2 regions of the Apilactobacillus apisilvae genome follow, and region 1 is predicted to be linked to the other one. Evidence: predicted binding sites of a transcription regulator. Region 1 holds the regulator's gene; the other holds the start of a gene.
What was found. Region 1 encodes NrdR, which represses ribonucleotide reductase genes. Its sites were predicted from a motif close to ACACNATATATNGTGT; they were not measured.

Region 1 (15,447 bases):
ATTAACGAAAACTTAAAGGGGCGTTTAGATTATGGATACAAGTAAGACATATCATTTTGTAGGTATTAAAGGTACAGGGATGTCTGCAATGGCCAGAATTCTTCGCGATAGGGGATGCACAGTTCAAGGTTCTGATATTGAAAAGTATACTTTTACACAAAGAGGTCTAGAACAAGCCGGAATCAAGGTATTGCCTTTTGATGAAAATAATATCCATGAGGGTCTAATTGTTATTGCTGGAAATTCATTTAACGATGATCATCCTGAAATTAAAAAAGCACGTGAAATGGGATTAGAGGTTTATCGTTATCATGAATTCTTAGGTAAAATGATTCAAGGACATACAAGTATTGGCGTTTGTGGAGCTCACGGTAAAACCAGTACAACTGGTCTTTTATCACATGTTTTATCAGGAATTGCTCCAACTGACTTTTTAATTGGTGACGGTACTGGTAAGGGAGTTCCTAATGCTAGATTCTTTGCTTATGAAGCTGATGAATATAGAAGACATTTCTTAGCAACTAAACCTGATTATGCGATTATGACTAATATCGATTTTGATCATCCGGATTATTATACTGGTATTGAAGATGTAAAAAGTGCATTTCAAACATTCGTAAATCAAACTAAAAAAGGTATTTTTGCTTGGGGTGACGATAAAAACCTTAGAGATTTAACTGCTAATGTACCCATTTATTATTACGGTACTAATGAAGATGATGATTTTAGAGCTACTAACATTACTCGTAGTACTTCTGGTTCATCATTTGACGTAGAATATCGTGGTAAAAATTTGGGTAAATTCCAAATTCACTTATACGGTGAACATAATGTATTGAATTCACTTGCTGTTATCGCAGTTTCATACTTTGAACATGATAATCTAGATGAAGTACAACAAGAATTGGAAACATTTAGTGGAGTTAAACGTCGTTTTGCTCAAAGAAAAGTGGGTGATATGACCATTATTGATGATTATGCTCATCATCCATCAGAAATTAATGCTACTTTAGATGCTGCAAGACAAGAATATCCAAGTAAAAAAATTATTGCTGTTTTTCAGCCCCATACTTTTAGTCGAACTATTGCTTATTTAGATGAATTTGCTGAAAGTCTAAATAAAGCAGACGATGTTTATATTACTAAAATCTATAGTTCACCTCGTGAAAAAGCGGGTAAAGTTTCTAGTGCTGATTTAGAAGCTAAGATTACTAAAAATGGTGGATTAATTAAAGCTGAAAATATGTCTCCATTATTGGATTATCACGATGCAGTTGTCATTTTTATGGGTGCTGGTGATATTCAAAAATATGAAAAAATTTACGAAGAATTGCTAAATGATGTAATTAATAATGTGAACTAAAAACTTGTATTCATACTTCTTTATTTGGTAAAATATACTAAATTATTATGTTTTATATAAAGGGGGATTAATGATGAATGATTATGATCAAACTAATCGTCGTTTAGTAAACAATTCATTTGGTATGAATAAATTTTTAACCAAGACATATGGATGGATGGCACTATCCGTTCTTATTTCTGGAATTGTTTCTTACTTGGTAGGATCTGTTTACCACACTACTTTGGCCTTAGTTCCTAGTATAGTAGGAATTGTTATATGGCTAGTTTTAGCTTATGCTACTTCTAAAGTTGCAATGAACAATTCTACGCTAGGTTTTATAATGTTTATTGCATTTTCGGCTTTAACTGGTGGATTATATTCTTATATATTCCTAGCATATAGTGCAACGGTTATTACTCAAGCATTTTTAACTGCTACTGTGGATTTTGCGGTTATGTCTTTTATTGGTATTACAACTAAGAGAAGCCTAGATAAAATTGGTACTCAAGCAACCGGGGCATTGATTGCGTTAATTATTGTAAGTATTATTAATGCTTTTCTAAGAGTTCCATTCTTCAGTTTTGTTATTTCAGTTATAGCTGTAATAATCTTTACCATATTAATTGCATATGATAGTCAAAAAATTAAAGAATTGTATAATGAACATGGTTCTGAAGTTTCAGAAAATGGCTTAGCTATTAATGGAGCTATGGCATTATATTTAGATTTTATTAATCTGTTCTTACAACTATTAAGCATTTTTGGTGGTAATGATAGAGATTAATTATTAAAAAAGATGATGTTATTACAACATCATCTTTTTTATTTTAGATATAATTAATATTGATAAGTGTTAAAATTTAATTATAAAATATTTTACAGTTAAAAGGAGAATTTTATGGCTGAAAAGAGATTACTATTGATAGATGGTAATAGTATTGTTTATAAAGCTTTTTATGCTTTAATCAATCAAGTAGAACGCTTTACTAATAATAAGGGTGTTCATACGAGTGCTATCTATGGATTTAATAATATGTTAGATATTATGCTAAAAAAAACCAATCCCACACATGCCTTAGTTGCATTTGATGCTGGTAAAACGACTTTTAGAACTAATATGTATGATGGTTATAAAGCAGGAAGACATAAAACTCCAGAAGAATTAATCGAACAATTTAAATATGTAAAAGAGCTTTTAAAAGCCCGTGGAATTAAAACTTATGAGCTTGATAACTATGAAGCTGATGATATTATTGGAACCATTTCTAAGGAAGCAGATAATAACGGCTTTCAAACAACAGTTGTTACAGGAGATAATGATTTAACTCAGTTATGTTCAGAAAAAACGACTGTTTCTATCTCTAATCGTGGTGTTTCAGGTGTAACTCATTATGATACTGATTATGTTAAAGAAACAATGGGAATTACACCACAACAAATTATTGATTGGAAAGCACTCAAAGGTGATAGTTCTGATAATTATCCCGGCGTAAAAGGTGTGGGCGACAAGACATCTTTAAAATTAATTAAAAAATTTAATAGTGTCGAAAATCTTTATGATAATTTGGATGAAGTCAGTGGTAAAAAGCTTAAAGAACATTTGATTGAAGACAAACAAGAAGCTTTTTTAGATAAAAAATTAGCTAGAATTCATCGTGATGCACCGATAGATATTGAATTAACCAATTTAAATTATTTAGGTGATAATCTAGAAGCGTTAGTTAAATTTTATCGTGAAATGAATTTTAAAAAATTTCTTAGTCAAATGGATTTTGATGAAACCAAGGATATGAAATCCATTAATTATACTGAATTAACTAAAGATAATTTAATAGATTTAAAGAACAATAATGATGAGGTTACTTTTTATTTAGGTATTGACGGTGAAAATTATCATAGTGACAACTTCATTGGATTTGCTTTAAAAATTGATAATGATAATTATGTTTCCAAGGACATCAATCTTTTAAAATTACCTCAACTAAAAAATATTTTAGAAAATAATAATATTGTAAAAAATGTTTTTGATACTAAAAGAACTTATGTTGGATTAAATCGTCTTGGCATTACACTAAAAAATGTCGGTTTTGATTTATTATTATCCTCATATTTACTAAATACTAACGATAATAGCAATGATTTAGGTCGAGTAGCCAACGAACATGACTACTTTGAAATTCAATCTGATGAAGATGTTTATGGTAAGGGTGCTAAGCGCAGAATTCCTGAAGATGATGTTTTATATTCACATTTCTCAAGAAAGCTTATGGCAATTCAGTCCCTCAAACAAAAATTATTAGATGAGCTAAACGATAACCAACAAATTGATTTGTATAAAAATCTTGAACTTCCATTAGCTTTTGTTTTAGCTAAAATGGAAATTGATGGAATCTTTGTTGATAAAGATATTCTCGATCAAATGAGTAGTAAATTAACTGAACGAATCAGTGAAATAGAACAACTTATTTATAATGAAGCTGGTGTGAAATTTAACATTGCTTCTCCTAAACAACTGGGAGAAATTTTATTTGAAAAGATGCACTTACCAGTTTTAAAAAAGACCAAAACGGGGTATTCAACAGCAGTTGATGTTTTAGAAAAATTAGCATCAAATTATCCCATAGTTCAAGAAGTACTGGACTATCGTCAATTATCTAAAATTTTATCAACTTATATAGTTGGTTTGTCTAAAGATATTCATGATGATCATAAGGTGCATACTAGATATCTGCAAACACTTACACAAACGGGTCGTTTGTCTTCTGTTGAACCTAATCTTCAAAATATTCCAATTAGAACTGAAGAAGGCCGTAAAATTAGACAAGCTTTTGTGCCAAGCCATAAAGATTGGCAAATCTTTTCATCTGATTATTCACAAATTGAATTAAGAGTTTTAGCCTCAATTTCAAATGATAAAAACATGCAAGATGAATTTATTAATAATGATGATATTCATGCATCTACTGCTAGAAGAATTTTTGACTTGAAAGATAATAGTGATGTTACACCTGAGCTAAGAAGACAAGCTAAGGCTGTTAATTTTGGAATTGTTTATGGAATTTCTGATTTTGGTTTAGCTAACAATACTGGAATAAGCCGTAAGGATGCTAAACAGTTTATCGAAAAATATTTTGCCGAATATCCTGATGTTAAAAACTATATGGATGATATTGTTGGAAAAGCGAAGAATAACGGTTACGTTGAAACTATTTTGCATCGTCGTAGATATTTACCTGAAATTAACTCTAGAAACTTTCATCAACGTTCTTTTGCAGCAAGAACTGCTATGAATTCTCCTATTCAAGGTAGTGCGGCTGATATTATTAAAATAGCAATGATTAAAATGCAAAAAGCTTTAAAAGATAATAATTTAAAGGCTAAAATGTTATTACAGGTTCATGATGAATTAATATTTGAAGCACCTAATGATGAAATTAAAATATTAGAAAAGCTTGTACCTAAAGTTATGGATTCTGCTCTGAAACTAAAAGTTCCACTAAAAGTTAAAAGTCATTATGGAAAAAATTGGTATAATATTAAATAAAAAGTGAGGTTTTTGAAATGCCAGAATTACCTGAAGTTGAAACTGTTAGACAAGGACTTACTCAACTAGTCAAAGGTTCTCATATTAATAGTATTGATGTTTTATATCCTAAAATGATTAATGTTAGTCCAGAAAAATTAAAAGTTACTTTAACTAATCAAAAAATTGAAAAAATAGATCGTAGAGGGAAATATTTATTGTTTCGTTTTTCAAATGGAATGACATTGGTATCTCATTTGAGAATGGAAGGTAAGTATGATGTTGAACCAGAAGGTACTGAACCTACCAAACATACCCATGTTATTTTTCACTTAGATGGAGGTAGAGAACTTAGATACAAAGATAGCCGTAAATTTGGTAGGATGTATTTGATTAAAAATGGTGATGAACATACATTATCAGGATTAGGAACAATTGGTCCTGAACCAACTAAAGAAGACTTAACTTTTGGTTATATGAAATCAATTATGAATAAAGCTAGAGGGAAAATTAAACCATTTTTGCTTAATCAAAGCAATATTGCTGGTCTAGGTAATATATATTGTGATGAAGTTTTATGGTTAAGTAAAATTCATCCAGAAACAATAACTAATACTATTCCAGATAATCAAATTATGGATTTAAGAAGTAATATTATTGAAGAAATAAAGATGGCCATTAAAGGACATGGAACAACTGTTCATTCTTATTCAAATGCTTTCGGTGAAGCTGGTCAATTTCAAAATCAACTGCACGTATACGGCAAAGCTGGTAAACCTTGTGAAAGATGTGGTACTAGTTTTGAAAAAATTAGAGTAGCTCAAAGAGGAACCACTTTTTGTCCTAAATGTCAGAAACAAGTGTCAAATAATGACTAAAATTATTGGCCTTACTGGTGGAATTGCAACTGGTAAATCTAATGTTTCAGAATGCTTGTCTGAAAATGGTTATGAAATTATTGATGCTGATAAAATAACTTATGAATTACAGCAAAAAGGAACTAATTGTCTTAATGATATTGTTAAATATTTCGGTAACCATATCTTGAATGATGATGGTAGCTTAAATCGTAAGTCGTTATCTAAAATTGTTTTCAGTAATAAAAGTAATTTGACATCCTTAATGAGAATTATGGATCCATATATTAGATTTTCTGTAAATGATAGAATTAACAAATCTACTGAAAAAACTATAGTTCTTGATGCACCAACTTTATTTGAAAGCGGATATTCTTATATGTGTGATAAAATTGTTGTAGTTACTTGTACTGCAAATAATCAATTACTAAGGTTAATTGCACGCAATGGTTTGAGTATTGCTGATGCTACTAAAAGAATTGCCAATCAGTGGCCATTAGAATTTAAGGAAAGACTAGCTGATAATCTGGTTGATAGTAATGGTTCTATTATGCAAACACGTTCGCAAGTGGTAAAATTATTCAATAAAATATCTAAAGAAATTAATTGAGGTGACAGTTAATGCAATGTCCTCATTGCCATAAAAATTCATCTAGAGTGGTCGATAGCCGTCCTACTGAAAATGGCCAAGTTATTCGTCGCCGTAGAGAGTGTGAAAAGTGTGGTTATCGCTATACTACTTTTGAAAGAATTGAACAAACACCATTATTGGTAGTTAAGAATAATGGTAATCGTGAAGAATTTAATAGAGAAAAAATATTACGTGGAATTATTAGATCTGCGGAAAAAAGACCAGTTTCTATGGATTCAATGAAAGAAATTGTAGATAATGTTGAAAGTAAAATTAGATCAATGGGAGAAAATGAAATTCCTAGTCAATCTATTGGTGAGTATGTAATGAAAGAGCTTGTTAATGTTGATGAAATTGCTTATATTAGATTTGCAAGTGTTTATCGTCAATTCAAAGATATGACGGTCTTTTATAATGAACTAAAAGAGGTTATTGATAAAGATCATCAAAAGAATGATGGTAAATAATGATGGAGAATTGCTCTAAGCTGAATCCACAAGATAATTTTCAAATTTTTTCTAGCTATTATAATATTTCTGACATTGAAAGAGAATCATTAGACATGTTATATCAACCAATAATTGGGATTAATGCATATGCGTTGATCAATTGTTTTTGGAGAATGTATGAACATGATACCGATTTTTCAATGCATGCTAATTTTGAATTACTAGCATATTTAAATATAGATATTAAAGCATTTTATGAAGCTAGACTAAAATTAGAAGGATCAGGGTTAATTAAGACATACATTAAAGATAATAAGTATGTTTATCGCTTGGTTAATCCTTTAAATCCAACTGAATTTTTTAAAGATGATTTATTAAGTGTTACACTTTTACAAATTGTTGGAGAAAATCGATATACAGATTTATCAAATTCTTTAGTTAATGATACTTTATCTTTAGACGGGTTTGATGACATATCTAAAAACTTCCTTCAAGTATTTAATATTAAGGGGAGCGAGTTATCTAAGACACCTGATGTTATCAATCAAACTAAAGAAATGATTAATGATTATGAAGATAAAGGATCAAATAAACCAAATATAGATGACGATTTTGATTTTAGTTTGATATTATCTATTTTAGAGAGTTCTTTTGTTAACTTGAACGATGTTAAAAAAAATCATGAATTAATTAATTCTGAGCATCTTTTATATGGGATTGATGAAACAAATATGGCGCGTTTAATTGAAAGATCAACTAATGTTAACAACAATGTTTTTGATCCTAAAAAATTAAAAATATTAGCTGATCGACAATTTAATAATCAAAACAGTGTTCAAGAAGACAATCGTAAAACATATATTCCAGAAGATACACAAAAGTTAGATAATTCTGAAAAACAAATTGTTGAGATGGCTCAAGAATATTCACCGATTGATTTTTTGCAAGGACTCAAGGTTCAAGTGGATGGTTTTGTTCACGATAATGAAGTTAGGACAATTCGTGATGTGATTGAAGTTTCTGTACTAAAACCTGAAGTAATTAATATGATTACTTATCATATTATTATTGATCAAAAAAAATCTGGACTAAGTAGAAACTTATTTACAACGATTGCTGATAATTGGTCACAGAAGGGCGTTCGCACTGCTGAAGACGCAATCACTGAAATTCGCAATCGTAAAAAAAGTAATGATGAAAAAAAACGTGAACGAAAACGTAATTATCGAAAACCAATTAAGGAAGAATTACCTGATTGGGCTAAAAAAAGTAATTCTACTAAAAAAAATGTATCTATCGATAATAATTTAAGCAATTCTAGAAGAAAAGAATTAGATGATAAACTGAAAAAAATTAGAAGCTGGAGAAAAGAGGGAAGATAATGGAAAATTTAAGTGACGAATTATCTAACTTAATGATTAATAAAAAATTTGGTGAACGATTTAAATCATTAGCTAATGAAGTTTTTCAAGATAAAGAGGTTAAAAGATTTTTAAGTAGTCATAATGATGAATTAGATCATTCTACGATTATTAAATCAATTTCTAAGCTATATGAATTTGTTAGAGAACGTAATAAGGTTAATTCTGGTGAAGAATCAACTATTCCTGGATATCAGCCAAAATTAGAACTAAGCAAAAATGCAATCAACGTTGCATATGTTCCAACTAAAGAAAAAATTGAATCGATAAGGGCTAATAAAATGTTAAAAAAAATGCATTTAGTTGCTTTACCTGACGCTTTACGTAAAATTAATTTTGATTCTTTTTATAATGATAACAATCAAATTAGAGCAAATGCTTATGATAATTGTTTACAATTTATTAGTGATTATGAAGAGAATCCTAAATCTTACCATCAGGGTATATATCTGTATGGTGAATTTGGTGTTGGCAAAACATTTTTAATGGCAGCTATGGCTAATGAGTTAGTCAAAAATGGTCATGAAGTAATGCTATTGCATTTTCCTAGTTTTGTTACTAATATCAAAGGTTCAATTCAAAATAATACAGTTTCTAAAAAAGTTGGTAAAATTAAAATGACACCTTTGTTAATATTAGATGATATTGGTGCTGATGATATGTCTTCTTGGATTAGGGATGATATTTTTAGTGTTATTTTAGAATATCGAATGCAAAATGAATTACCTACTTTCTTCACTTCTAATTATTCGATGGATCAATTTGAAAATAATCACTTGAAGTTTAATAATAAGGGTGATGAAGAACCTTTAAAAGCACAAAGAATTATGCAAAGAATACACTTTTTATCAAAAGAAGTTCAAATGACTGGATATAATCGTCGCCCTCAATAATTTTAACTTGACAATTTAACTTTAAATGATGATAATAGTAGTTAATTAGAAGATATGACTTATCTTGATCTATTACAGGGAAAGAAAACATTTACTGGAAGTTTTCTTATTTAATCACTTTAAGTTACCACTTCTTAAATTTCTAAAGGATAATTTTAGAACGGGTAGTTTCCGTTACTTACTATTTATGAGGTCCATAATTTTAATTTATGGATAGAATTCGGGTGGAACCACGTAAATTACGTCCCTAGTATTACACTTTTTGTGTAGTGCTAGGGGCTTTTTTGTTTTTAACTTCCCGTTTAAAAATTTAAAGAGGAGAGATATTTATGGCTAGCCTTTCTTTTGAATTCCCAGATGGAAATGTAAAAGATTTTGATGAAGGTGTAACTACTGAAGATATTGCTAAATCAATTTCTATTAGTTTAGCTAAAAAAGCTGTAGCTGGTAAGATTGATGGTGAAATGGTAGACGTTGATTTACCATTACAATCAGGTGGAAAAATTGAAATTGTTACTAAAGATAGTGATGATGGTTTGAAGGTATTACGTCAAACTGCAGCTCAATTATTAAAAGCAGCTTTAGCAGATCAATTTACTAACATTCAATTTGGTGAAAGTAATACTAACGATGATGGTTTTTTTGTTGATACTGATAAACGTGAAACTCAAGTTAGTGCTGATGAATTACCACAACTTGAAGAACGTATGAACAAAATGGTTAAAGATAACGTTAAAATTGAACGTAAAGTTCTAAGTCTAGAAGATGCATTAAAACAAGTTGATGGTGATCCATACCAAGCCAAATTAGTTAATAAGTTAGCTAAAGATAACAAAGTAGTCTTTTATCAAATTGGCGATTATTTAGGATTAGGCGAAGGCGCTGTTATGTCTTCTGCTAAACCACTAAAAGCCTTTAAGTTACTATCAGTTGCCGGTGCTTATTGGGAAGGTAAATCATCAAACCCAATGTTACAAAGAATTTTTGCAACTGCTTTTTATAAAAAAGCCAACTTGGAAGATGATTTAAACAGACGTCAAGAAGCTAAAGAACGTGATCATCGTGTTATTGGTAATAAATTAGATTTATTCTTTGTTGATCCTAAAGTTGGTGCTGGTTTAGCATACTGGATGCCTAATGGTGCAACTGTTCGTCGTGTTGTTGAAAGATATATTGTTGATAAGGAACTAGCAAATGGTTATGAACATGTTATTACGCCTGTTCTTATGAATTTAAATGCTTACAAGACATCTGGTCACTGGGATCATTATCGTGATGATATGTTCCCCCCAATGGATATGGGTGAAGGTGAAGAACTTGAATTACGTCCCATGAACTGTCCAAGTCATATTCAAATTTACAAACACCATATTCGTTCATATCGTGAATTACCAATTCGTATTGCTGAATTAGGTATGATGCATAGATACGAAAAATCTGGAGCTTTATCTGGACTACAACGTGTTCGTGAAATGACATTAAATGATGGTCATACCTTCTTAGGTGTTGAACAAATTCAAGATGAATTTAAAAAGGTTCTTCATTTAATGACTGAAGTATACAAAGATTTTGATATTAGTAACTATCACTTTAGATTAAGTTATCGTGATCCTAAAAACACTGAAAAATATTTTGATGATGACGAAATGTGGAATAAATCTCAATCTATGCTTAAAGGTGCTATGGATGATCTTGGATTAGACTATGTTGAAGCAGAAGGTGAAGCAGCTTTCTATGGTCCTAAGCTAGATGTTCAAACATACACAGCAATGGGTAATGAAGAAACCTTATCAACTATTCAATTGGACTTTATGTTACCTGAAAGATTTGATTTACATTATGTTGGTGAAGATGGTCAAGAACATCGTCCAGTTATGATGCATCGTGGCTTAGTTTCAACGATGGAAAGATTTATTGCTTACTTAATTGAAGTATATAAAGGTGCATTCCCTACATGGTTGGCTCCACATCAAGTTAAAATTATTCCTGTAAGTATGGATAAACATGGTGATTATGCTAAAGAAATTAATGAAAAATTAGTTCAAATGGGAATTCGTTCAAGTGTTGATGATCGTAATGAAAAGATGGGTTATTTAATCCGTGATGCTCAAACCAATAAAACCCCATACACATTGGTTGTTGGTGATAATGAAATGAATTCTCAAAGTGTATCAGTTCGTAAATACAGTGAACAAGATAGTAAAGATGAATTATTTGAAGATTTTGCAAAAGAAATTAAAAATGATATTGCTAATTATTCAAGAGGAAATGAATAATTTGTTGACAAGCATATTATAATTTGATATTATTAGTTTATTGAAAAAGCAGAAGCCTTCCCGCTTCTCGCCTAAGTGATAATTAAGTTGCTAGGCATGATATCGGATAAACCTTTGTACAGCAAAGGACAAATGCGGGAGCCTTCTTGGCTTCCGCATTTTTTCTGCTTTTAATATACTTGGAGGTGAATTACCATAGCAAACGATATGATGGTTAATGATGGAATTCGAGCACGTGAAGTTCGTTTAATTGGTGCAAATGGTGATCAATTAGGAGTTAAATCAACATCAGAAGCGATGAAACTTGCTGAAGATGCAGGCTTAGATCTTGTAGTTGTTGCTCCTAAGGCTAAACCAATGGTTGCTAAAGTATTGGATTACGGTAAATACCGCTTTGAACAACAAAAGAAAGCTCGTCAAGCTCGTAAGAAACAAAAAGTTGTCAGTGTTAAGGAAATTAGACTTAGCCCAACTATTGATACTAATGATTTTAATACTAAATTAAAAAGAACTAAGACATTCTTGTCAAAAGGTGAAAAGGTTCGTGTATCAATTCGTTTCAAGGGACGTGCCATCACACATAAGGAAATAGGTCGTGATGTTTTAAACAGAATGGCAGATTCTACATCAGATGTTGCTAATGTTACCCAACGAGCAAAAATGGACGGTAGAAGTATGTTCCTAATGCTCGCACCTAAATCAAGCGATAAAAAATAGTTAGTATTTATTAATACTTTAAAGAAATTAAGGGAGGATTTTATAATGCCAAAGACTAAAACAAACCGTGCTATTGCTAAGCGTTTCAAAAAAACTGCTAAGGGTGGTTTAAAGAGTGCCAACGCTTATACAAGTCACCGTTTTCATGGTAAAACTAAGAAACAACGTCGTAACTTACGTGGAACTAGCATGATTAACAAAACTACTGCTAGCAAATACGAAAAAATGTTTTAATTAATTGAAACACAATTTTAGGAGGATTTAAACATGCCAAGAGTTAAGGGTGGAACAGTTACTCACGCACGTCGTAAACGTGTTTTAAAAGAAGCAAAGGGTTACCGTGAAGGTAAACATAGTCTATTTAAGACTGCTAAAGATCAAGTTATGAAGTCACGTGAATATGCTTTCCGTGATCGTAAAGCAAACAAGAGTAATTTCAGAAGATTATGGATTGCTCGTATTAACGCTGCAGCTCGTATGAATGGATTAAGCTACAGTAAGTTAATGCACGGTCTAAAACTTTCAAATATTGAAATGAACCGTAAAATGTTAGCTGATTTAGCAGTAAATGATGAAAAAGCATTTGCTTCATTAGCAGAAACTGCTAAGAAGGCTGTTAAATAAGTTTTATATACAATCAAAACTTTCACCACTTAACGTAAGTAGGTGGGAGTTTTTTTCTTATTAATTGAGTATTTATTCTACTCAATTAATTATACATACTTTAGTTAGAGGAGTTAGCTATATAATGATATCTAAATTTAAACCAACATGGATGATACCAATGATATATAATATATCACCAATTAAATTAGAAGACATGGGAATTAAAGCTGTATTTACAGACTTAGATAATACTTTAATTCCTTGGAATAATCCATATGGAACTCCTCAACTAAGAAATTGGCTTAAGAAATTAAAAAAACATAATATTAGATTAGTTGTAATTTCTAATAATAAGCACTCAAGGGTAAAAAAAGCCTTGGAAATGTTGAATTTAGATTTTATTTCCCGATCGTTTAAGCCTTTGCCTAAGGGTATTGATAGAGCTTTAAATAAATATCATTTAGACAAAAAACAAGTTATAATGGTTGGAGATCAATTGTTAACAGATGTTTGGGCATCAAATAATGCAGGCGTTAGAAGCGTTTTAGTTAAACCGCTTATTTCAACTGATGCCTGGAATACTAAGCCTAATCGTTTTATCGAAAAGAAAATTTGGAAAAAATTATTAAAAAAATATAATGATTTAGAATGGCAGGAGGATATTAATGACTGAAAATATATCTAATGAAGATTTACGTTGTATTGGATGTGGTTCTGAGATACAAACTGACGACAAAAATGCTTTGGGTTATACGCCTAGTTCTGCTCTAGAAAAAGCTAAAGATACTGGTGAAATTTATTGTCAAAGATGTTTTAGACTACGCCATTATAATGAAATTTCACCAGTTAGTCTTACTGACGATGACTTTCTAGCCTTATTGAATCAAATAAGAGAAGCTAATGCTTTAATTGTTTATTTGGTGGATATTTTTGACTTCAATGGTAGTTTGATCCCCGGATTACATCGTTTTGTTGGTGATAATCCAGTAATGTTAGTAGGTAACAAAGCCGATTTATTACCTAAGTCACTAAAAAATAGTAAATTAAAAGATTGGATTAGACAACGTTCAAATGAAGCTGGAATTAGACCAATTGATGTAGAATTAGTATCGGCAAAAACTAATGAATCTGTTGATAGTTTGCTTGAAAATATCGATAAATATCGTAAGAATCGTGATGTTTATGTTGTAGGTGTTACTAATGTTGGTAAGTCTACCTTAATAAATCAAATCATTAGACAAAATACGGGTATTAAAGAGCTTATTACTACTTCTAGATTTCCTGGAACCACTTTGGATAAAATAAGTATTGATTTAGAAGATGGACATAAATTAATTGATACCCCAGGAATTATTCATCAAGAACAAATGGCTCATTATTTAAATGGAAAAGATTTAAAAATAGTTGAACCACAAAAACAAATCAAACCTAAAGTTTATCAATTAAATCCAGAACAAACGCTCTTCTTTGGTGGGGTTGCTAGATTTGATTATGTTAATGGTGACAAGAAACATGGCTTTACAGTTTATGTAGAAAATGATTTATTTATTCACCGTACCAAGTTAATCAATGCAGATAACTTTTATGAAAAACATTTTGGTGAAATGTTAACGCCACCTAGCGAAGATTCAATAAAAGAATTTCCTGAATTAGTTCGTTATGAATTTAAAACGGATCAAAAAAGTGATTTAGTGATTGAAGGATTAGGTTGGATTACTGTACCATCAGGAGTTGTAGTTGCTGGATGGGCCCCTAAAGGTGTATCTGTATTATTAAGAAGAGCAATGATTTAAAAAGGAGAACATGAATGAATTTAAGAGGTAAACAAAAACGTTATTTAAGATCACAAGCTAATCGTATGAATCCACTATTTTCAGTAGGTAAAAATGGATTAAATGATATTTGGTTGGAGCAAGTATTGGATGCATTGCAAAGAAGAGAATTAATCAAGATTAATATTCAACAAAATGCTGATGAAGATGTTGATGATGTTAAATCATTTATTGAAGAAAATAGTGATATTAATGTTGTTCAAACAATTGGTAAAACTTTATTGTTGTTTATGCCTGCAAGTAAGGAAAAGTTTCAAAATTATTCTGTAGAAGTAAAACATATCTAAAGAAGGTGTATAAAGTACAATGGTTAATAAAGTTGTACAAAAAAAGCCAAAGAAGAAAATTGGTATTTTAGGTGGTACATTTAATCCTATTCATAATGGACATTTATTTATTGCAGAACAAGTAAGAACTCAACTTAATTTAGATAAAGTCTTTTTTATGCCTGATTATAAACCGCCACATATTGATTCCAAAAATGCAATTGATTCAACCTATCGTGTACAGATGGTTAATTTAGCAATCAAAGATAATCCTTATTTTGCAACATCAATGGACGAAATTAATCGTAAAGGTAAAAGTTACACATATGATACAATGGTTACTCTAAACAAAAACAACCCCAATGTTGAATATTATTTTATTATTGGTGGAGATATGGTTAACTATCTACCCAAATGGTATAAAATTAATGAACTAAATAATATTGTTAATTTTGTTGGTGTTCAGAGAGATGGATATAGTACAGAGTCTCCATATAGAGTTATTAACATTGATATACCTAAATTAGATATTTCTTCAACTTTGATACGCAATCACATTAAAAAAGGAAATTCAGTCCGCTACTTGATTCCAAATGCAGTTTTGGATTATATAAAGGAGCATCATATTTAT
Region 2 (15,447 bases), 710 kb from region 1:
GCTGAACGATTTGAACAAATGAAAAACGATGCTATTTTTATTAATGCATCTAGAGGTCCAGTTGTTGATACCAAAGCATTAATTACTGCTTTAAATGATCAACAAATTGCTGGTGCAGCCATTGATACCTTTGAAGGTGAAGCTGGCATTACCGGTGTTGATTTATCGAAATCAGGTTTTGATAATGAAAACTTAGCCGAACTATTAAAGATGCCAAATGTAATTGTTACTCCACATATTGGTTTTTATACCGATGCTGCAGTTAAAAATATGGATTTGATTTCAGTGAGGGATGCTTTCAAAATCTTGAATGGGGAAGAACCATTGCATTTAGTTAATAAGTAAACATTTAAGGGTAATTCTAATTAAAGAATTACTCTTTTATTTTGTCATATATATTTGACAAATGTATTAATTAGCAGTACGTTATGTGTAACATATATGTGACAGAAAAATAAGGAGGCTTATTTTTGAATCGTGTACGCGAGTATCGAGAGCAGCAAGGGCTCTCACAGTTTGCTTTATCACAAAAGATTGGTGTCGCGAGGCAAACCATTAATTTGATTGAAAACGATAAGTATAATCCATCATTGAATTTATGTATTAGTCTGGCAAAAGAGTTGGGAACTGATTTGAATGGATTATTCTGGGAAGGGGAAGATGATGAAAAATAAGGAATCGTTATTTACTAAATATCTTAAAATGTTTTATGGAATTTCAGGACCATTAGATGAATATAAAACACAAACAATGAATCGAATTGGTAATAAATCTTTTATTGCCTGTTGGTTGTATATGGCATTTTTATCACTATTTTTGATTTATTATGGGATGGAAAATCCTAAAATTTCAGTCACAGTCTGCATCGCTTCTAATTTTATATTTTTAATGATTTTAAGTATATCTATAATCGTTGCAACTAAAAAAGCCAAATTAACCACTAATGAAGTTTTTGTAGATAATTATAAACAAGCAAAAAGAAAAGCAGCCTTTAAGGGGATTGGGTTTGGAATTTATTTTGCTATAGCAATGTATTTAATAACACCGCTTATGCAATTATCATCTAGCAATAAATCTTATATAGATTTATTAAAAAATCCGGATGGTGGATTCTTAGGATTTATTGTCGGAGGATTTGTATTTGGATTATGTATGTATTTGGTATACAGGATGCGTATGAAAAAAATGAAATAGGAGATGATCTTATCTTACATATTAGTAATTTAGATAAACGTTTTGATAACGTTCACGCTTTAAACCAAGTTAGCTTTGATGCTAAGGATGGTCGTATTTTAGGATTAATTGGACAAAATGGAGCAGGTAAGTCCACAACATTTCACAGTATTTTAAATTTTCTTAAATACAATGGTGAAATTAAATGGAATGACAAGCCAATTAGTGAGCCAACGTTTGACGAAATTGGTTATTTGCCAGAAGAACGTAGTTTAATGGAAAAAGCGACCGTTCAACAACAAATTGTATATTTTGCAAAACTAAAAAGTCGTTCTGCTAAATGGACTAAGTCGCGAATTAAGGGTTGGATGCAACGATTTGATGTTAAGGGAAATGTAAATTCTAAATTAAAATCATTATCGAAAGGTAACCAACAAAAAATTCAATTAATTAGTACATTAATTCATGAACCTAAATTTATTATTTTGGATGAACCTTTTAGTGGGCTAGATCCAATTAATGCTGATTTATTGAAAAAAGCAATTTTGGAAGCTAAAGCTAAAGGTGCCACAATTATTTTTTCAAGTCATAACATGAATAATGTTGAAGAAATTTGTGATGATTTAGTAATGCTTAGAAATGGTAAAGTTGTTTTGAATGGTTCAGTACAAAATGTTAGAAACCAATTTGGTAAAAATGAACTATACGTTACCACACCGATGAAACAATCAGAACTGGAACAATTAGCTGAGGTTAAGTCGTTATATGTTCGTGGCGAAAACAAATATAAAATTATTTTAAATCATCCCGAAGATGGAGTTAAATTATTTAATTTAATTAGTAATGGAAAATATATTGAAGAATTTAGTCAACAACCACCATCATTAGATGAAATCTTTAGAGAAAAGGTTGGTGAAGACCATGCGTAAATTTATGACAATTGTTGAAGATACATATTTAAAACAAGTAAAAAGTAAAAGTTTTATTTTTTTGGTGTTATTACCAATCATTGGAATTTTATTTACTCTAGGAATTGGATATTTCGCAGCCAATAATGCATCCTCTTCTGACAATCAAGATAAAATTGCCTTATTGGGAAATTCTGATGTCAAAAAATCATTAATTAAATTGGATAATGATTCAATCAATCATTCCATTAATGATGAAAGTAAAGCTAAAAGTAGTGTAAAGTCAGGTGATATTTATGGATATGTAAAAATTACTAATAAAAATGGTAAACTAGTTGCTAACTACGTAGGAAATTCAGATATTGATGATGATGTTAAAACGGATCTAATACAGGTTTTAAAAAATAGTCAATCTAAAATGAATTTAAAAAACAGTCAATTATCAGCTGAACAAATTAAAAATTTGTCAGTTCAACCAGTATTTAGTAGTAAAGTTAAGGCTAATAAAGTTGCGGATGATAAAAATAATTCTAATACTGCTAAAGTGGGCTCCTTAACAACACTAATATATGTTATGTACTTCTTTTTACTTATGTATTCAGGGGTAACTGCCAGTGTAATTGCTCAAGAAAAAGGTTCCAAAATCATAGAAGTTATTTTTAGTAGTACAACTGCTTCGAAATATTTTGTTGGTAAAATTATTGGCATTATTCTAACGCTTTTAACCCAAGTTTTATGTTATGCAATTTTGTTAACAATTGGATATCAAGTTTTAGCTAATATGAATTCAATGAAATCAGTATTTAATGAAATTCAACCGGTATTACATGATGTTTTTACTAATTTTATGAATTTTAACTTAATATTCATTATTTTAGGATTAGCTTTAGGTATTATTTTATCAGCTGTTTCTGGAGCATTAGTATCTAGAAAAGAAGATGCTGGTAAAGCTGCTCAACCAATTGTTCTTTTAACGCTTATTATGTTTTTGGCCTCAAATGCATTACAGAATAACAGTAATGGGATTATTTCTAAAGTGTTATCATATTTCCCATTATCATCAATGTATTTTATGCCAATTAGAGCTATTAACGGTCAAGTAGGCATATTAGAACAACTAATTTCATTGATTATTTTAATCGCGTTCATTGTTGGATTAACTTATTGGATTTCGAAAGTCTATAAGGGATTAATGTTAAGAAGTGATGATTCTGGTTGGATTCGTAGTTTTATGAATGGAATTAAATATCGTTAGTCATTTAAAGGAGACGATTATTTATGTCTGAACTTGAAAAAATGAGAAAGGGCGAACTGTTTTTCCTTGGCGACAAAGTCTTCACTGAAAGAAAGAAGCATTATAAGGACTTATGTCTTGAATATGATGCAATTCCTAAATCAGATGAAGAATCCAGAAATAACAAGATGAAAGAAATGTTAGGTGGATATGGTGAACATGTTTCTGTGGAACCACCATTTAATTTTGATCATGGGCAAAACATTTATGTAGGATCTCGTTTTTTCGCTAACTATAATTTAACAATTTTGGACATCAATGATGTCGTTATCGGTAATAACGTTATGATTGGCCCGGATGTTGGCATCTATACGATTAATCATCCAATCAGTGCCAAACAGCGTAATCAAGGAATGGGTCAGGCATTACCAGTCCATATTGGTAGTGATGTTTGGATTGGTGGTCATGTAACCATCCTGCCAGGAGTCACAATTGGCAATAATGTTGTGATTGCTGCTGGTGCTGTTGTAACCAAAGATGTTCCTGATGATTCTATTTTTGGTGGCGTTCCTGCTAAATTAATTAAAAAAATTGAAGATTAATGCAAAAAAATAGGAAACTGAAATGATATTTTCAGTTTCCTATTTTTTATTACATCCGACCAACTAATAATGCTGGAAGATTTTTAATATCACTATTTTTAGCGAATACTTTAGCTTCTTTAATTGATTTATCAGCTAATTTTTTGTTGTTACCGGTTAATTTGTTAGCTTCTGTTTGTGCTTGTTTTAAATCATTATTAATTGAAGCTTTAGCTTTATTAATTTTATTTTCATGTATTTTCTTACCTTCATATTGGTAAAAGGTTACATCTTCTGCTTTATCGGCAATTCGATTTTCAATTTTAATAAGTGGTTTCAATGATTTATTAGCTTGTTCTTTATTATATAGACTATTGTATTGAATCCATCCACTAACCTTACCGGATTGTGAAACGACATTGGCTTCTAAACCATTTTTGTAGCTCCAAATATGATTTACACGAAAATTCATGTTACTATCAGCAAACTTTTCAACATCTTTTAAGCTATAGTTAGAAGGCTTTTTGCGGTTTAAATTACGAGTAAATTCACCACTAAAAGAATCCATTTGGTGTTTTTGAATTCTAAAAGTATAACCATGCTTATTTAAACGATCAGCCCAATTTTGATTTTTAGTAATGGTTTTAGCACTAGTTTCGGCTTTATCAAAATGATTATATTTTTTAGTATTAGCATTTGCGTTGATTGAGCCGATGGCTGTTGTAACAGTAAATGTAGCTATTAATGAGTATAAAATTGTTTTAATATTTTTGTTCATAATTATACCTTCTCTTCTTTACTGTAATCTCTATGTAATATATCCATAAACTTCCTGTAACATTTCTACAAGTACACTTTACCACTATACGTATAATTTTCAATAAATATGAGACAAAAAAATCATAATGTTTCACATGAAACATTATGATTTATAACTAACCCACTGAATCTTCCATTTGATAATCGATTAGTTTATTTAGTTCTACAGCGTATTCCATTGGTAATTGATTGGAGAAGGGTTCAATAAATCCCATAATTATCATTTTAGTAGCTTCAGTTTCTGACAATCCGCGGCTCATTAAATAATATAAGTCAGTTTCAGAAATCTTGGAAACTTTGGCTTCATGTTCAACTTCAGAATCGCCATTATTAATTTCATTATGCGGAATTGTGTCACTAGCAGATTCATCGTCCATAATAATCGTGTCACATTCAATATGTGATTTCGAATAATGGGCTTCTTTATTCATCCGAATGGTTCCGCGATAATTACAAATTCCACCAGATTTGCAAATTGATTTAGAAACCACATTAGAAGAAGTATGTGGAGCATGATGACGCATGATGCATCCAGTATCTTGATAAATTTCATTGTTAGCAAAAGCAATTGATAGCATGGTACCAGTTGCATTAGGACCATTTAAATCAATACTAGGATATTTCATGGTTACTTTTGATCCTAAATTTCCATCAACCCATTCCATCGTTGCATTTTCATCAGCAGATGCTCGTTTTGTTTCTAAACTATAAACATTATCCGACCAGTTTTGAATGGTTGTATAACGGCAAAAAGCATTCTTTTTGACAAAAACCTCGACATTGGCAGCATGTAAACTGTCTTCTGAGTAACTAGGCGCAGTGCATCCTTCAACATAATTCACACTGGCATCTTCATCCACAATAATTAAAGTTCTTTCAAATTGACCAGTCCGACCAGCATTAATTCTAAAGAAAGCTTGAATTGGAATCTTAGCGTGAACACCTTTAGGTACATATAAAAAGACGCCACCAGACCAAACAGCGGTATTTAAAGCTGCGAATTTATTCATTTGTGGGGTTACTAATTTACCAAAATAGGCTTTAACTAAATCAGGATGTTCTTTTAAAGCGGTATCGGTATCACTAAAAATAATGCCCATTTCTTTAAACTCTTTTTTAATATTTGCATAGACCGCTTCTGATTCATATTGGGCTTCGGCACCAGCTAAATATTTTCTTTCTGCTTCTGGAACGCCAATTTTTTCAAAAGTGTTTTTGATTTGGTCGGGAACATCATCCCAGTCTCTTGAAACATGATCAGCAGCTTTTTGAAAATACCTAATTTTACTTAAATCTAAATCAGATAAATCCGGTCCAAAATCAGGCATGGGTAATTTTTGATAAATTTTAAATGCCTTTAATCTAATATCCAATATCCACGTTGGTTCATTTTTGTGGGCAGAAATTGCTCGAATGATATCTTCGTTTAATCCATCGCCAGTTGAATAGAGTGGATTAAAATCATCCTTAAATCCATATTGATAATCATCATTTAAATGTTTAATTGAATCATCGATTACTATCATCTCCATTTACTAGTTGATAAATTGCTTTGAAGGGAAGCATTGCACATTTAATTCGCATGGGTAATTGGCTAACTGATTGTAAAACGAAGGCATCACCCAATATATTTTTGTCAGCATTTTGATTATTAGTCATAAATTCAGAAAAAGTTAAAACAATTTGTTCGATTTCTGATTTAGATTTATTCATGCAAAGTGATTTTATAAAGCTAGTTGCGGCCTTAAAAATAATACAGCCATCTGCTTTGATTTTCATATCAGTTAAAATATTATGCTCATATTCACCACTAATTAAAATATCATCACCACAAGTGGGGTTATGTAGATGAATAGAATCATTTTCGACTTGGTCATTAGGACAGTTTTTAGCATTTTCCCAAATTACCCGTTGATATAAATCTTTAATTTCCATTGAAAAATGACCTCATTTCAATAACCTGATTAACTAATTGATCGCATTCAGCTTGATTATTATAAAAATATATACTAGCACGTAACGTAGCATTCACCCCTAATTTTTTTGTTAGTGGTTCGGCACAATGTTGACCAGCACGCACTGCAATATTATTAAAATCTAGATAAGTTGCAGCATCATGAGGATGAATATTCTTTATATTGAAAGCGACAATTCCAGTTTGACGAATTTTTGGTCCATAGACATTTACATCAGTAATTTTGGATAGTTGATCATATAGATATTGACCTAAGCTTTTACAATAATTTTGGATATTCATCATACCAATATTATTTAGATAATCGACCGCCTTTGATAATCCAATGACACCTTCAACGTTGGGGGTACCAGCTTCTAAGCGATATGGAATCTCCTTAGTGGAAAAATTGTTTTTTTCGACATGCTCAATCATTTCACCACCTAATTGAGTCGGCTTCATTGTTTCTAACAAATTTTTCTTACCATACAATATACCAATCCCAGTAGGTGCTAGCATTTTATGACCAGAAAAGGCAAGCCATTCTACATCTATCTTTTGTACATTGATTGGAATTTCGGGTGCGGCTTGTGCAGCATCTATCAATACATCAGTATTATTTTGGTGTGCAATTTTAATTAATGTATTTAAGTTATTAATGTTGCCTAAAACATTAGATACTGCGGTAATTGCTATCAGTTTAGTTTTAGGTGTAATTATCTTTTTGGCAGATTCTAGATTTAAAGTTCCATCATTGTTGATATCAATATATTTTAATTTGGCATTTTTTTCTTTAGCAAGATTTTGCCAGGGTAATAAATTACTGTGGTGTTCAGCAATGGAGACAACAATTTCATCACCACGACTTAAATTATATTTATAATAACCATTTGCGACTTGATTAATTCCTTGGGTTGTTCCAGCAGTAAAAACAATTGATTGATTGGTTTTAGCATTGATAAATTTAGCTACTTTATTACGACATTCTTCAAACATTTGGGTGGTTTTTTCAGCCGCTGAATAAACACTGCGATGGACATTGAAATTATCATTTTCATAATAATCAGTCACTGCTTTAATTACTGAAAGTGGTTTTTGGGTTGTTGCAGCGTTATCAAAATATATAAATTTGGGATGTTTAACTAACATTGGAAAATCTGTTCTAATCTTTTGATTATCCATTGATTCGCTCCTCTAAATTAACAATCATTTTTTGTCGAATATCTTCATCAGGAAATTTGTTTATTAATGGAGTTAAAAATCCACGAGTTAGTAATAAACGAGCTTCTTTTGCTGGAATGCCACGAGTTTTTAAATAATATAATTGGTCAGCATTTACGCGTCCCACACTAGCAGCGTGTCCAGCAACAACATCATGATTATCAATTAGTAAAATTGGGTCAATTTTACCTTTACTAGTTGATGATAATGTTAATAAGCGACTGCTTTGATCAGAATAACTATTAGGAGCATTTTGTTTGATTTGCCCCGTTGTATCACAAATCGTTCTAGCATCATCGGCAACAATGCCGCGTTCAGTGATGATGCCACTAGTATGTTCACTTTGATTAGTAATTTTGGTTTTAATAAATTGTTTTTGTTGCTTATCAGCTAGACTAATTAAATTAATATTTGCTGAACTGCCAATCCCATCTAAATCAATATTACTATCATACCGACTATTAAAATGATTAAACAATCCAACATAAGTATTTAATTCAGCATTTTGTGCTAAATAAGCATTTAAAACTCGATGTGAATTTTTAGCTTTCGATAAAGCAGCATCATAAAAATTAACTTTAGCGTGGTCACCTAATAGTACTTCAATCATTATTCGATCATTATTAGAATTATTTGTTTCATCTTCAAAAATAAGGTTAGCTTTTGAACCAGCAGCTGCAATAATTAATAAATGTTTTTCTTGATCGTGATGTTTAACTAGTCTGCTGACGTTAATGGGTGTTTTAATGTCTTTATTATCAGGTATAAATACAAATCCACCAGATTGTAAATAAGCCAAATGGTTAGCGTTCAATTGGTTTTCACGCCATGGGATTGCTTTTTCCATTAAGTTTTCTTGGATTAATTCAGGATATTTGCTGGCAGCTACAAATAAATCCATAGCAATGACTCGATCATTTTTATGAATTAAATTGGCTTGGTTATTAGTGTTAAGTTCCGAGTAATTTAATTCTGGCTGATTAAAATTGAATGATCGTTGCTGGTTTTCAATGGAAAGAGTTGGAGCGATTTTAGCTGCTACCATTCTTTTAACTGATAACCATTGTGGTTCGTTATTTTGTTGTGTAAATTCTTGAATCGAAAGACTCATTAGTCATCCACCAACTTTGCATCAATTCCTAATTTATCACGTAATGTTGCATATCCCCCAGCTTCTAATTGCTCAGCTAAATGATAATTACCACTGGTAACAACCCGACCATCCATCATAACGTGAACTACGTCGGGTCGAACATATTTTAAAATCCGATCATAATGCGTGATAATTAATGAACTGAACTGATTATCACGCATTTTATTAATTCCCTTTGAAACGACTTTTAATGCATCGATATCTAAGCCTGAATCGATTTCATCAAGAATTGCTAAATTGGGTTGAATCATCATCATCTGAAGAATTTCATTGCGCTTTTTTTCACCACCAGAAAAGCCTTCATTTAAGTAACGATTGGTATAGTCTTCTGGAATATCTAAAAATTCCATTACCTGATCTAAACGTTGCATAAATTCTAAAACACTAACTTTTTCATCATCCGGTTTAATTGCATTCATAGCTGCATGAATAAAATCAACATTTTTAATTCCACTAATTTCAGTTGGATATTGCATTCCAATAAATAAACCTAATCGAGCGCGTTCATCAGTGGCCAATTCATTTAATTCGGTCCCATTAAAATAGATTTCACCACTGGTGATCCTATATTTGGGGGACCCCATGATTGTTTGTGAAAGGGTGGATTTACCAGTTCCATTAGGTCCCATAATCACATGGACTTCACCATCTGGAATTATTAGGTTCAATCCCTTGATAACTTCTTTACCATTTTCGTTAATTTTAACGTGCAAATTTTTAATTTCTAACAAAGTAGGGCCTCCTTCTAATGAACTAGTTTGTCCCAAATCACAACTTTATCTTGTTCTAATGATTTTGGTACATTAATAATTCGTTGGTTAGAACTACCGCGAAATTGCAAAGTTAAATCTTTTTTATCTTCCATAAAACGCCCATCAACTAAAATATCGATCATCGATAATAATTTTAATTTATCATAAGATTCCTTCATTAATTCTTCCCAGCGGTAACCTGACCATGACCAAATATCCTTGTTATTGCCAAATTCTTTCCGAACTCGTTTGCATAATTGTAAACAAACTTGGGTATTCAAGAAGGGTTCACCACCTAAAAGCGTTAATCCTTGAACATAATCGGCTTTCATATCTTCAATGATTTGATCTTCTAAGTCTTTTGAATATGGTTGTCCATAATGGAAGTTTTGCGATGCCACATTATAGCAACCAGGGCAATGAAAATTACAGCCACTAACATAAATACTACAACGAATACCTTCACCATCAACGAAGTTAAAGGGCTTGTAATCGGCAATATATTGTAAACTTAAATCATCAGCAAGCCATTCTTTAGGCTTTGGATTGTTTGGCTGTCTCTTCCTTTGCGACATCTTTAATCATTCCTTTCGACATATTCTTTTGACGTGATGAAATTTCAACGTGACGACCATGGACCATTGGTCGTGCTTGAGGATTACCTAGGTAACCACAAGTTCTTTTAACCACATCACAGTATTTAGGGTTATGGTTTCCACATTGTGGACATTCAAAGCCACGTGCAGTGGACTTGAAATCACCTTTAAAGCCACATTTGAAACATTTATCAATCGAAGTATTAGTACCTAAATAACCGACGTGATCATATGCCCAATCCCATACTGCTTCTAAAGCTTTCGGATTTTGTTTTAAGTTAGGATATTCACAGTAATGAATGAATCCAGCTGAGGCATAATGAGGATATGCTTCTTCGAAAGTTAATTTTTCAAATGGATTAGGGCGTTTTCTAACATCATAGTGAAAGCTGTTAGTGTAGTATTCTTTATCAGTAATATCAGTAATCTTGCCAAACTTTTCAATATCATCTTGAGCAAAGGTGTCAGTTAATGATTCAGCAGGAGTTGAATATAAACTATAGTGATAACCACTTTGTTTTGACCATTTCTTACATAAATTATTTAGTTCACGCACAATGCTAACCGTGAACTCATGTGCTTCATCATTGTTTTCCCAATCAGGTCCATAGATGGAAGTCGCAACTTCATAAAGTCCAATGTATCCTAATGAGACAGTTGCTCGTTCATTATTGAATAATTGGTCAACATCATCATCAGAATTCAAGCGTTTACCAAAGGCACCATATTTATAAAGTAATGGAGCATTGTCGGGCTTGGCTTGTTTAGTGCGTTCAATTCGATATGCCATGGCTTGATGGACAATGCGTAATTTTTCATCAAAAATCTTCCAGAATAGTTCTTTGTTTCCTTTAGCAAATAAAGCAATTCTTGGTAAATTAACAGTAACTACTCCTAAGTTCATACGACCAGCATTGACTTCCTTACCTTCAGGACTAACCCATTTGGGAACAAATGAACGACACCCCATGGGAGCCTTAAAGTTACCAGTGATTTCACAAAGTTTGTCATACATTAAAATATCTGGATACATCCGTTTTGTGGCACAATCAATTGCCCATTCTTTCACGTCATAATTAGGATCATTTGGTTTTAAGTTAAGACCTTTCTTCAAGGTATAAATTAACTTGGGGAAGATAGCAGTACGACGTTCTTTTCCTAAACCTTTAATTCTAATTTTTAAAATATCGATTTGAATTTCTTTTTCAATCCAATTAATTCCTAAGCCAAAACTAACGGTGGTAAATGGGGTTTGACCTTGGGATGAATACAAAGTGTTAATTTCATATTCTAGTGATTGCATGGCATCATAGATATCTTGCTTCGTACTATCTTTGGCATAAGCAGCTTGTTCATCTTTTGGCACCCATTTTTTAGCTACTTCTAAATGTTTTTTATAATTAATTTCAGCAAATGGTGCTAAAACTTCATCAGCACGATCAAACGATAGTCCACCATATTGTAGTGAAGCAACATTGGCAATGATTTGTGAAACTTGCGCAGTGGCAGTTTGAATCGAACGAGGTGATTTAACTTCAGCATTACCAATCTTAAAACCATTCGTTAGCATTTCTTTAAAGTCGACTAAACAACAATTCGTTTCAGGAGTTGCAGGTGAATAATCTAAATCATGCCAATGGATATCACCGCGTAAATGAGCTTTCGCTACTATTCCTGGCAGCATTTTTAGACCAATTGCTTTACTAGCAGCACCAGCTTCTAAGTCCCGTTGCGTATTGAAAACATTACTATCCTTATTGGCGTTTTCATGAACAACTCGATCTTCACGACCAAATAATTGATTAATTTTGTGTTCAACATCAGTGGCTTTTGCAAATTTTTCTTGATCCTTTTTTTGAAAATCTAAATATTGTTTTTTATTATCTAAAAGATTATTTTCTTCTAGAAATTGAATTATAAAATCATGAATATGTACTGCTGTGATTTCACTTGTATCTTTTGTCAATAAGTTTAATTTTTCAAAAAATTTAGTTCTAGTTTCATCAGAAAATTTAAACTGATCAAAAATATAATCAATTTTGTATTTATAAAATGGAGTTTTGTCTCCAGTGTTCTTGATAACATTTAAATGGTTGAATAGAGTGTCTAACATTTATACAGAACCTTTCAAAATAAAAAATACACTATAAATTGTGTCTGTTTCCAGATTAACACATAGATATAGTGTAATTACATTCTTGAAAAGTAATTCAAATAGTGTATAGCGAACCATTATAAACTTTTAATTTTCTCATAAAGCCGTAGAAATGGTAATTATTTGTTTAAAAAACTTAATGTTTTAAAAATTTATATAAGAATTGTTCAATCTTATTATTAACTAAGTAAAATTTATTATTATCTTAAATGATTTTATTTTTATATTGCTTTTTATATTTAAAATGCTGTTAAATCAATGTTGCAAGGAATCATTGCTAGTATTTCATTAAAATTTAAACTAATATTTTAAACAACAAGAGGTGATAAATATATGCAATTTGGAGAACGATTGAAAAAAGCTCGCCAAGACAAAATTTTAACTCAAGAAACAGTCGCAAAATATATGATTGTTTCAAGACAAACCATTTCTAGTTGGGAAAATGAAAAAACATATCCTGACATTACAAGCTTGATTAAGTTGAGTGAATATTATGATATATCACTAAACTTACTATTAAAGGAGGATAACGGAATGAAGGAATATTTAAAAAAGAAAGATGTTATAAGTGGAATGAAGCCAATTAGTCAATTATTGGTAACAACTAATATATTATTTTTAGTTATTTTAATTATCGATGCTTTAAATATTGTTAAATTAAATGATACAGCAGAGATGTTTATAATGGTTATATGTATTATTAATTTCGTTGCTGTTATGAAAATAGATAAATTGATGAAGAAATTTGGAATTAAAATTAAAAATAAATGGATTAATATTTTGATGATTGTTTTGTTTGTAGCCTTTTGTTTATCAATTCTACCCACAATTATTTCAGGATTTAATGCGGGAAATCATCCACATTTTAGATAAAAATAAAGTATCCTAAAAATTTAGGATACTTTTTAGCGTTTTGATTAATTTTTCATCCAACGGTTAATATCTTTAAAAATACTACCAATATTACTGAAACCAAGAAAAATATCTTCACCATGAATATATTTTGCTAGTTCTGAAGCACTTTTTGATGATTCATCTTTCATAATGATTTTAAAAGCATCATCAGCAATGTTTTGAGTAAATTCATTGATGATATTTTTTTCAATATTATTTTTATCACCTGATAGATTAATATTGATTGAATTATTTAAGTCATCCTGAAAATTTTGACTGTCATTGTGTAATTCAGTATGTAATGAAACATTTGCTTGTTGTTGTAGTTGTCGAATCTGTTGTAGCATATCCATTTTAATATAGTAATATCTTTTATATTGGTTCACAATTTCCAGAATTTGATCTTTGCTTGCATCATCTAAGTTCATTTTATTCACTGCTCCTTTTTAATTATTTAATAGGTGTTATTTTTTAAATAAAGCTATGTTAAATATATCGCTAATTAATATAAATTCAAATAAACTATCTAATATAAAATAATAATTGAACAATTGCTATTAAATCCATCATTATCCATATAATCAATTCAATGGCGCTATCATTAGTATTATCGTCCATCCTTTGGACTACTTTGATAAATCTTAGTAATAAAATGAAACATATAATCTCCCATATATTAAGTGTTTGTGTGTAAAATTCAATAATAAGAAGATTTATTTGTAACACTTTGACAATAAAGAATCTTTTTGTAATAGACATTTTCATTAATAAGCTATTAAGTTTACTGAAAAAATGAAAAGTAGCTTCAGTTAATGGATTATAACGTAAAAATTTATTAATACTTTTTTTAAAATTTCCAAAAGTATTAATTATATTTAAAACAACATCATCAAATGAATTACCTTTACCAAACATAACAAATAATTTTCTAATGAGCCAAATAATATTTAATAATATAACTGCAATAGCTGATACAATTAAAGATATTGTCGAAAGAAAAACTACTACGAATAATGCTATATTTATAATTAACCAGAAAGCAAATGATGAGTCTTTGAATCGCTTCTTTTTAGCCATGTTAATCCACTCTTTTTATGATAGTATATAATTCATAGAAAAAATGTATCTTAATTTTGATACATTTTTTTATTTTAGTTTATCTGATTGCTGTTTAAATAAGTCTAATACTAGATCGTTTTTGACATATTTATCATTAACTTTTGCTAGGGCAGGTTTATTATCAATCGCTATTTTTTTAAATTTAGCAGCACTTTCTGTATCATTTGAATTTTTAGCGTCTTCAAATAATTTTGAATATATAAAGAATTTGTGATAAGTTTTTATGAAATGATTTAGTTCAATAAAAGCGTTTATGTATTCATCAGTTGACTTATCTGCACTTAATGTATCACCATTATCATTAGATATATTTTTGTAATTTTCGTTATCCTTACCTTGTATTGCCATTTTTATTAATCTATCATCTGCTGGTAAAGCTAACATATTACCATTTATATTTATATCAAGAATATTGTACATAAGTTTACCTCCAAAATATTTTAATATAATTTTATTGTCAAAATTAAAAAGTTTATATAGTACGAAATTGTGTTGTAAGTAAATGAAAAGTGATATTTTAACCTAAAAGTCTTGCCCAGCTCAATTACACTATACCAGTCTTGGTTTTTAATATATAGTAATATAACTGCTTATTTTATTATATTAAGGTTATTTTAAGTAATTAAACATAAACTTATAGTCAATAAACATTTCATTAATGTTAATATTTGTTTTCAAATGAATTAATTATGAATTAATTCAAGATAATAGTATTAACATTAAGATGTTATGTCTAATTAACTATTCAAGGTGGTGTTGTCATTGCTTAATTATAAAAAAATAATATTATTCATTGGATTTTTAGCCTTGGCAATTTTTGGAGCAAGTTATACAACATTTGGTTCTATGAATGATGAAGATCCAATTTCTGGAACGTATTCAATTAGG

Region 2: the regulator NrdR is predicted to act here: its motif matches at 12,533-12,548, upstream of nrdD (anaerobic ribonucleoside-triphosphate reductase).

The regions. Positions count from the first base shown of each region.
Region 1 covers NZ_CP093362.1:263,445-278,891, forward strand. The annotation lists gene murC (UDP-N-acetylmuramate--L-alanine ligase) at 32-1,363, shown strand; gene MOO46_RS01350 (Bax inhibitor-1/YccA family protein) at 1,437-2,129, shown strand; gene polA (DNA polymerase I) at 2,244-4,889, shown strand; gene mutM (bifunctional DNA-formamidopyrimidine glycosylase/DNA-(apurinic or apyrimidinic site) lyase) at 4,907-5,746, shown strand; gene coaE (dephospho-CoA kinase) at 5,739-6,335, shown strand; gene nrdR (transcriptional regulator NrdR) at 6,347-6,823, shown strand; gene MOO46_RS01375 (replication initiation and membrane attachment family protein) at 6,823-8,187, shown strand; gene dnaI (primosomal protein DnaI) at 8,187-9,119, shown strand; gene thrS (threonine--tRNA ligase) at 9,449-11,395, shown strand; ribosomal protein L20 leader region at 11,436-11,566, shown strand; gene infC (translation initiation factor IF-3) at 11,603-12,112, shown strand; gene rpmI (50S ribosomal protein L35) at 12,158-12,346, shown strand; gene rplT (50S ribosomal protein L20) at 12,380-12,736, shown strand; gene MOO46_RS01405 (YqeG family HAD IIIA-type phosphatase) at 12,861-13,391, shown strand; gene yqeH (ribosome biogenesis GTPase YqeH) at 13,384-14,511, shown strand; gene yhbY (ribosome assembly RNA-binding protein YhbY) at 14,526-14,837, shown strand; gene MOO46_RS01420 (nicotinate-nucleotide adenylyltransferase) at 14,857-15,447, shown strand, end outside; gene yqeK (bis(5'-nucleosyl)-tetraphosphatase (symmetrical) YqeK) at 15,446-15,447, shown strand, end outside.
Region 2 covers NZ_CP093362.1:1,024,356-1,039,802, reverse strand. The annotation lists gene MOO46_RS05320 (D-2-hydroxyacid dehydrogenase) at 1-345, shown strand, start outside; gene MOO46_RS05315 (helix-turn-helix transcriptional regulator) at 471-674, shown strand; gene MOO46_RS05310 (DUF3278 domain-containing protein) at 664-1,194, shown strand; gene MOO46_RS05305 (ABC transporter ATP-binding protein) at 1,206-2,102, shown strand; gene MOO46_RS05300 (ABC transporter permease) at 2,095-3,336, shown strand; gene MOO46_RS05295 (sugar O-acetyltransferase) at 3,360-3,917, shown strand; gene MOO46_RS05290 (hypothetical protein) at 3,967-4,674, opposite strand; gene sufB (Fe-S cluster assembly protein SufB) at 4,832-6,241, opposite strand; gene sufU (Fe-S cluster assembly sulfur transfer protein SufU) at 6,225-6,650, opposite strand; gene MOO46_RS05275 (aminotransferase class V-fold PLP-dependent enzyme) at 6,640-7,851, opposite strand; gene MOO46_RS05270 (SufD family Fe-S cluster assembly protein) at 7,844-9,001, opposite strand; gene sufC (Fe-S cluster assembly ATPase SufC) at 9,001-9,774, opposite strand; gene nrdG (anaerobic ribonucleoside-triphosphate reductase activating protein) at 9,789-10,370, opposite strand; gene nrdD (anaerobic ribonucleoside-triphosphate reductase) at 10,330-12,504, opposite strand; gene MOO46_RS05250 (helix-turn-helix domain-containing protein) at 12,880-13,419, shown strand; gene MOO46_RS05245 (hypothetical protein) at 13,464-13,868, opposite strand; gene MOO46_RS05240 (hypothetical protein) at 13,963-14,517, opposite strand; gene MOO46_RS05235 (hypothetical protein) at 14,587-14,979, opposite strand; gene MOO46_RS05230 (C39 family peptidase) at 15,322-15,447, shown strand, end outside.